Regions from separate parts of the Metabacillus sp. KH_069 genome, predicted to be linked through region 2. Evidence: riboswitches for the same ligand, from Rfam matches in the RefSeq annotation. Region 2 holds a riboswitch; the other holds the start of a gene.
The links. A riboswitch is a leader RNA that binds a small molecule or an ion and turns the genes downstream of it on or off. The one in region 2 is predicted to bind S-adenosylmethionine.
Positions count from the first base shown of each region.

Region 1 (3,797 bases), 270 kb from region 2:
GAAGGTTCATCATCCTGCCGGATCTGGACTGGGATGATGAAGCGGAAAAAGAATATACGATTCAGTTTCTTTTGCATGGATTGATGAAGAGGTAAGGCTGCTCGTAGAATGAGCGGCTTTTTCTCATAAAAAACAGAGTCCGATTTACGGACTCTGTCAATAAGATTTACCGGGATTCTTTAAATCTCGGATAGCCTATAATTATAGCAACAATACCCATGATGGCTATTAAGAATGGGTAAAAAGAGAATGGCAGGATATCAGTTGGTGAAATCTTAGCAAATTGAGCGGCAGTCAGCATTTGAGCACCGTAAGGAATTAACCCCTGTATACTGCAAGAGAAAATATCTAAAAGGCTCGCAGATTTACGTTTATCAATCTCATACTTAACCGCCATATCTTTTGCGAGAGAACCTGCTGCAATAATAGAGATCGTATTATTCGCAGTTGCAAGGTTTGTCGTGCTGACAAGACCGGCAATGGCAAATTCTGCTCCTTTTTTAGAAGCTATTCTTCGCGTCATCGCTTCTAAAATAAAGTGAATGCCGCCGTTTCGTTTAATTAATTCAACCATTCCGCCGATTAAGAGTGAAAGAATGACTAATTCGGCCATCCCCATAATACCATCTGTTATTTTCTGAAGAAATGCCGTTAACGTGTAGCTGCCATCAGAAAGGCCGATGATTCCGCTAAGCAGGATACCTCCAGTTAAAACAACGATTACATTCATTCCGAAAAGCGCTGTTACAAGAACGGCTATATATGGCACCATTTTAATGAAACTGAATTCTCCGGGAGAAACTGGTGATTGATTGCCGAGAGAAATGACAATTAAAACGACACTAGTTATAATGGCAGCCGGCAAAACAATGAAGAAGTTTACCTTGAACTTGTCTCTCATTTCCGTTTGCTGTGTCCGAACGGCTGCAATCGTTGTATCCGATATAAAAGACAGATTATCCCCGAACATTGCACCGCCAATTACGGCAGCCATAGCAAGAGCTACTGAAATATCAGCTTCTGCACTGATGGCAACGCCAATTGGAGCAAGCGCAGCAATTGTTCCCATTGAAGTACCCATTGCAAGTGAAATGAAAGCCCCAATGATAAATAACCCAACAATCAAAAAGCTTTGCGGCAAAAAGGTAAGAGCAAGATTGACAGTTGATTCAACTGCTCCCATTCCTTTGGCCACTTCTGAGAAAGCCCCAGCCAAGATAAATATAAACACCATGATCATTAAATCAGGATGACCTGCCCCTTTAGCAAAGCTCTCCACTTTTGAAGTGAATGTTTCTTTTCGATTCATCATAAGTGCAGCGCCCGCTGCAATGATGATTGCTACTAGAATGGGCATTTTATAGAAGTCTCCGGTGATGATGCCGGAACCTACAAACAGACCGATAAATATGAGTAAGGGCAGCAGCGCCCATCCATTTCCTTTCGTTTCCATGTGAACCACCTTTCTTTTCGTAAGGATCTTTCAGTGTGCATAAAAAAAGATCTCTTCTAAAATAAGAAGAGATCTTATATCCGGAATGGAAATAAGCTCTTCTCATTTTTCAAGCACAGGGCTTGCTGGAATTGGCACAGCACTCGGAAATCCGAGTCCGCTGCCGAGGCGTCACAGGGCCAGTCCCTCTGCCTCTCTTAATAAGAAGATATATGTGAGCTTTTAAAAAAGTCCTTTCCTACATTAAGGGGTTATTGTGTAAAAGTCAAATGGTAGATTTAACAAATATTTTTTCGAAATTGTTTGAATTTACCGTCATCAGTGGAATAAAATAAACTATATAGTCGGTTTTTAAGGAAGGCGGTGTAAAAGTGGCTCCAATCGTTTCAAATGAATACAAGGAAAAAAAGAAGCGCCATATCCTGGAAAGTGCCCTTAAGGCATTTGGCGAAAAAGGATTTCAGCTTGCAACAATAGACGATATTGTTGCTGAATCCGGGTTAAGCAAAGGGGCGATCTACAACTATTTTAAAAGCAAGGAAGAAATTTATCTTCAGCTGATGCAGATGCGGACAGAGGAGAATATCACCAAGCTGAAAAATACCTTTCAAGAGAGCGGAACTGCAAAAGAAAAACTTCACCAGTTTTTCAAAAACTACGCGGAAATTGAGCTGTCTCAAAAGTGGCAGAGAATGATCGGGGTTCACCTTGAATTCTGGATTCACTCAGGCAGGGACGAAGAGCTGAAGCGAGTCATGACAGACCGTTATGACAATGTCTATCAGGCCCTGCTCATTGAGATCATCGAAGAAGGCATCAGGCAGAATGAATTCAACAAAGACACTGATCCTTCGCTCGTATCTTCTATGGTGTGGGGAACTATAGATGGCATTTGCCTTCACTATTCAGTAATAGGCGGGAGTTACCCTTATGAAAAACAAATTCGCGCTTTAGAAGAAATGATCTTCTTGTACTTGGAAAAAGGGAGAGCTTAAGTTTTTAAAAGGATCATCCCAGACACTAAGAGGTTAGAAAGCTTACAGTCTACTGAGAAAAGGGGTACGTTATGATCACCATTAAAAGATTGTCTCAATGTACGCTTGAAGAAGCATTAACCGCATGGAATAAAGGCTTTGAGGGATATTATTTTGATATGACGCTGTCTCTTGAGAATTTTTTTAATCGAATGGTGCTTGAAAACCTTTCGCCGGCATTATCTGTAGTTGCTTTTCACGGCTCGAAGCCGGTTGGGCTTGTTTTGAATGGAATCAGAACCATTGATGGCAAAAAAATTGCATGGAACGGCGGAACCGGTGTTGCTCCTGAGTACCGAAGCAAAGGAGTAGGGGTCAAGCTGATGGAAGAGGTATTATCCCTTTACAAAAAAGAAAATGTAGACACAGCTACTCTTGAAGCCGTTTCTCATAATGATCGTGCGATTAAGCTTTATGAAAAAATGGGCTATAAGGTAGTAGACAGGATTGCACACCTCGGACATTCAGCTCCGCTTAAGCTCGAAAAATCAAAAGGCGGATTCCGTGTTCAGGTAAAAAAGCCGCGGGACGTACAGAATATCCCTTTCTATAACAAGCTGGCGCCATGGCAGGTGCAGTGGCAAAACATCAGAGATGGTGAGTCTATTCTTGCTGTAGACGAAAAAGGGGAAACCATCGGATTCGCCCTGTCAAAACGGAAATATGAGGACGACGGAACGCTATCTGGCATCCTTTTATTTCAATGTGAGGCACACCCTGAACATCAGGAGAAAGAAGCCCTTTTGCGCTCGCTGCTGCATGAAGCATTCGCATTCTCTAACACGGAAGAGATTCAAAGAACAGCTGTCAATCTATCTAAATCCAATCAGCTGGTCCATGAAATCTTAGAAAAAGAGGGATTCATCGAAAAAGCAGAGCAGGTGTTTATGATCAAAGAGATGTCTGCATAGAATCCATTCATTTACAAACCCTATGAAAAAGAAAGAAGGGATTGTAAAAATGAAAAGATGGCTGAACATCTTGCTGATTTTCTGTTTGGCAGGAAGCAGTATGACCGCGTTTTTAGTTCAAGCTCATGCAGAAACAAAAGTGCTTTCCTACGAAGAGTTCGGAAGAGTTGCGATGCGCAAGACCATGGAAAAATACCCAGGTGCCCAAATCACAGACTATCTGCATGTAGGAAAAAAAAGAAAAAGAGCAACTTCAATTGAAACGTTCAAGCTTACGCTGAAGGAAAAGAATAAAACGTTTCAACTATTTGTTTTCGTTGAATATAATGAGAAAACCAAAAAAGTGGTCAAGGTTACATTTGAAAAGGCAGGTTAAAATTAGGCGGTCCCTCTAGGGGA
Region 1 is NZ_CM174460.1:214,728-218,524, forward strand. It holds gene AC3ISE_RS01205 (TetR/AcrR family transcriptional regulator) at 1-95, shown strand, start outside; gene AC3ISE_RS01210 (Na+/H+ antiporter NhaC family protein) at 167-1,453, opposite strand; SAM riboswitch class I at 1,553-1,660, opposite strand; gene AC3ISE_RS01215 (TetR/AcrR family transcriptional regulator) at 1,825-2,448, shown strand; gene AC3ISE_RS01220 (GNAT family N-acetyltransferase) at 2,520-3,398, shown strand; gene AC3ISE_RS01225 (DUF3889 domain-containing protein) at 3,448-3,774, shown strand.
Region 1: another riboswitch for S-adenosylmethionine. It lies ahead of AC3ISE_RS01210 (Na+/H+ antiporter NhaC family protein); the one in region 2 lies ahead of mmuP (S-methylmethionine permease).

Region 2 (3,797 bases):
TTCTTCTAATGTTGCATCCGTAACACCATAGTTGCCTGTATACTCCGAACCATCTGCAAGATAGGCGCCATAAGGACCAATTGATGCCGCAACCAATGGTTTTGGTCTAACAGCTCCCATTTCTTCCTTCCAAAAATCATCTCTTGCTTTTTTGGCAAGCAGCACCGTTTTCTTCATTAATTGCAAGGCTTCTATTTCTTCGATTCCCCGCTTCAAGAACCCATCAATTGTTGCCTGGTAGCTTGCCGTTATTGCACAATCCGCTCCCGCACGGAAATAGTCTGAATGAACCTGATAAATCAATTCCGGGTTTTCAAGCAATATTCGGGCTGACCAAAGGGGATCGTCCAAATCACAGCCATGCTGCTCAAGCTCTGTAGCAAGTGCTCCATCAAGAATCATAATGGAATGGTCATGTAAAATAGCGTCAATTGGATTGATTTTCTGCTGCATATCCTTCTCCTCTTTCCTTTACATACTGAGTTAAATAATAGCTTCCATAACAAATCAAAATAAATGGAATGCCGCAATAAAGTGCAATTCGCTGTGCAGGGTCAAATGCGATTCCAACTAATGATGCGAGACACAGCACAAAAGATGCGATCGGCACCAGGGGATAGAAAGGCGTCCGGTAAACCAGATCCTTTACTGAATGACCTTCTTTGATATATTGTCTGCGAAAGAAAAACTGTGACGCACTAATACTCATCCAGACGACAACCACAGCTAAACCTGAAATGGAGACAAGGATGATATACACTGTATCTGGCGCAATGATGCTTGAGAATAAAGCCAAAGTACCGCCCAGCATGCTGAATATCACAGCATATATAGGTACACCTTGTTTTGTCACTCTAGCAAAAATAGGTGATATGGTTTTCTTATTTGAAAGAGACCAGAGCATTCTGGAAGCAGCATATAGACCTGAGTTTGCTGCAGACAAAATTGCCGTTAAGATAACGAAATTCATGATATCTGCTGCAAATGGAAGACCAATTCGTTCAAGAACAGCAACAAAGGGGCTCTTTAAAACCCCTGAATCCGATGCAGGCAGCAGCGCCGATAATACAACAATCGTTCCTACAAAAAAGAGGATCAATCTCCATAATGTTGTTCGAATCGCGATGGGTATTGTTTTTTCAGGCTCTGCCGTTTCTCCGGCTGCGACCCCTATTAATTCTGTTCCCGAATAAGCAAAGTTCACAGCAAGCATCGTCATGATCACGGCAAATGCACCATTCGGAAATAACCCTTCACTTGTAAGATTCGTAAAGAATGGAGCAGAACTCGAGTCCGTCAGCGGAATAAAGCCAACAATTGCGGCTCCTCCTAAAAGAATAAAAATCACTATGGCAACGACTTTAATCGATGCAAACCAAAACTCAGACTCCGCAAAAAACTTAACCGTCACAGCATTTAATAAAAAGATCATCAAGGCAAATACCGCGCTCCAAATCCAGACGTTAATGGACGGAAACCACCTTTGCATCAGCAGCCCAGCTGCCGTGAATTCTGAACCTAACGCAACCGTCCAAGTAAGCCAATACAGCCAGGCTACTGTGTACCCTGTTCCTGGACCAATATATTTAGCGGCATAGCTGTGAAATGCACCAGTCTCCGGCATATGTACTGATAATTCCCCTAAACAAAGCATAACGAGATAAACGACCAGCGCCCCAACTAAATACGACAGGATGGTGCCAAACGGTCCAGCCTGCTGAATCGTATAACCTGTACTTAAAAATAAACCTGTTCCAATGACACCTCCAAGCGATAACATGACTAAATGACGAGATTGCATTTTCCTCTGAAATTGCTGCTGACCTTCCATTTCTACTCTCCTTTTTTTCAAATCCAAAAAAATGAAAAACGCACTCTTTAAAAAGAGTGCGCTGCTGACAAATAAAGGTATGCTTATCTATCAGGTTCATTCACCCGCTGGAATTAGCACAGTGTCATCATAGACCTGCTGCTGAGGTTTCAAAGGGCCAGTCCCTCCACCTCTCTGGATAAGAAATTATTTTTTTATTACAATAGCAATCTATTGAAACAATGTCAAGATTAGTATGAATATTCCGTGCAATGTGATCTATAGCACACAAATCTGTTTTACTATACAATAATTGTAAAAGAAACCTTATAGTGTGGTGACATTTTTGTTCAAACTCCTTTTAATTGAAGATGATTTAACCCTGTTTAATGAAATGAAAGAAAGATTAAATCAATGGTCATATGATGTTTATGGAATCACTGATTTTAATAAAGTGATGCAGGAATTTTCAGAAGTTAAACCTGATTTGGTCATCATTGATATTCAGCTGCCGAAGTTTGACGGTTTTCATTGGTGCCGAATGATCCGTGCCCATTCAAATGTGCCGATCATCTTTCTGTCCTCGCGGGATCATCCGACTGATATGGTCATGTCCATGCAGCTTGGGGCCGATGATTTTGTCCAAAAGCCTTTCCACTTTGATGTGCTGATCGCGAAAATTCAGGCCATTCTCCGTCGTGTTTATAACTACAATACTGAACAAGTAAGTCTGAAAACATGGTGCAATGCTGCGGTTGATTATGAACGAAATACGGTTACGAATGAAGCAGGCTCCGTTGAACTGACAAAGAATGAAATGTTCATCCTCAAACTGTTAATTGAACAAAAAAACAAAATTGTCAGCAGAGACAAACTCATGAACAGCCTGTGGGATGATAAACGCTTCATAAGCGACAATACGTTAACAGTAAATGTCAACCGCCTGCGAAAGCGGCTCGAGGAGATTGAATTAGGCCGTTTTATTGAGACAAAAGTAGGACAGGGCTATCTTGCGTCAGAAGAGGAAATGCTATGATCCGCTGTTTCTTAAAAGAGCGCCGCAGCTGGATTTTCTTTTTCATTTTTATTCATGTCCTGATTCTCTTTGTCTCTTTCATCGATTCAGCCATTCCATTTGAGCCTGTTTTGTATATTGTCTTCCTTTCCATGATCTCATTCTTTGTTTTCTTAACGGTTCGGTACAATAAAGAAACCGCTTTTTATAAAAGCCTGGAGGATCGGGAAAACAACCTTGATTTATCAAGCATTCCAGTACCGGAAAGTCCATTTGAACAGTTGGTCGAAAAAACGCTCATCGAACAGGCAGAGATGCTGAAAAAAGATGCTATGCACAGCAGAATTTCGCTTGAACAAGAAAAAGATGAACTGTTATCGTGGATTCATGAAGTGAAGACCCCGCTAACTGCCATGCATTTAATGATCGAACGCATGGAAGACGATGCAATGAAAACGCAATTGACGTATGAATGGCTGCGGATTCACCTTCTGCTTGATCAGCAGCTGCATCAAAAACGGATTCCGTTTATAGAAAACGATTTGTATATTGAAACAGTCGACTTGGAAACGGTGGTTTTTAATGAGATTAAGACGCTGCAGTCATGGTGTATTCAAAAAGGGATTGGATTTGACATTCAGCTTGATCAAAAGGAAGTCCTTAGTGATGCGAAATGGCTGGCATTTATTATTAGACAGATCTTAACGAATGCAGTGAAATACAGCGAAGCCTCTGACATTTCTATAAAAAGCTGGAGTCAGGATGATCAAACAAGGCTTGAGGTGAAAGATTTCGGCCGGGGCATTGATCAAAAGGACCTGCCGCGCATATTCGATAAAGGCTTCACATCGACCGTCAACCATCAAGATCACGCTGCTACAGGGATGGGGCTGTATCTCGCTAAAAAAGCAGCCACTCCCCTTCTGATCGATATTCACGCACAGTCAATCGTCAATGCAGAAACAGCATTTG
Region 2 is NZ_CM174460.1:4,372,992-4,376,788, forward strand. It holds gene mmuM (homocysteine S-methyltransferase) at 1-453, opposite strand, end outside; gene mmuP (S-methylmethionine permease) at 428-1,831, opposite strand; SAM riboswitch class I at 1,912-2,016, opposite strand; gene AC3ISE_RS21920 (response regulator transcription factor) at 2,157-2,846, shown strand; gene AC3ISE_RS21925 (sensor histidine kinase) at 2,843-3,797, shown strand, end outside.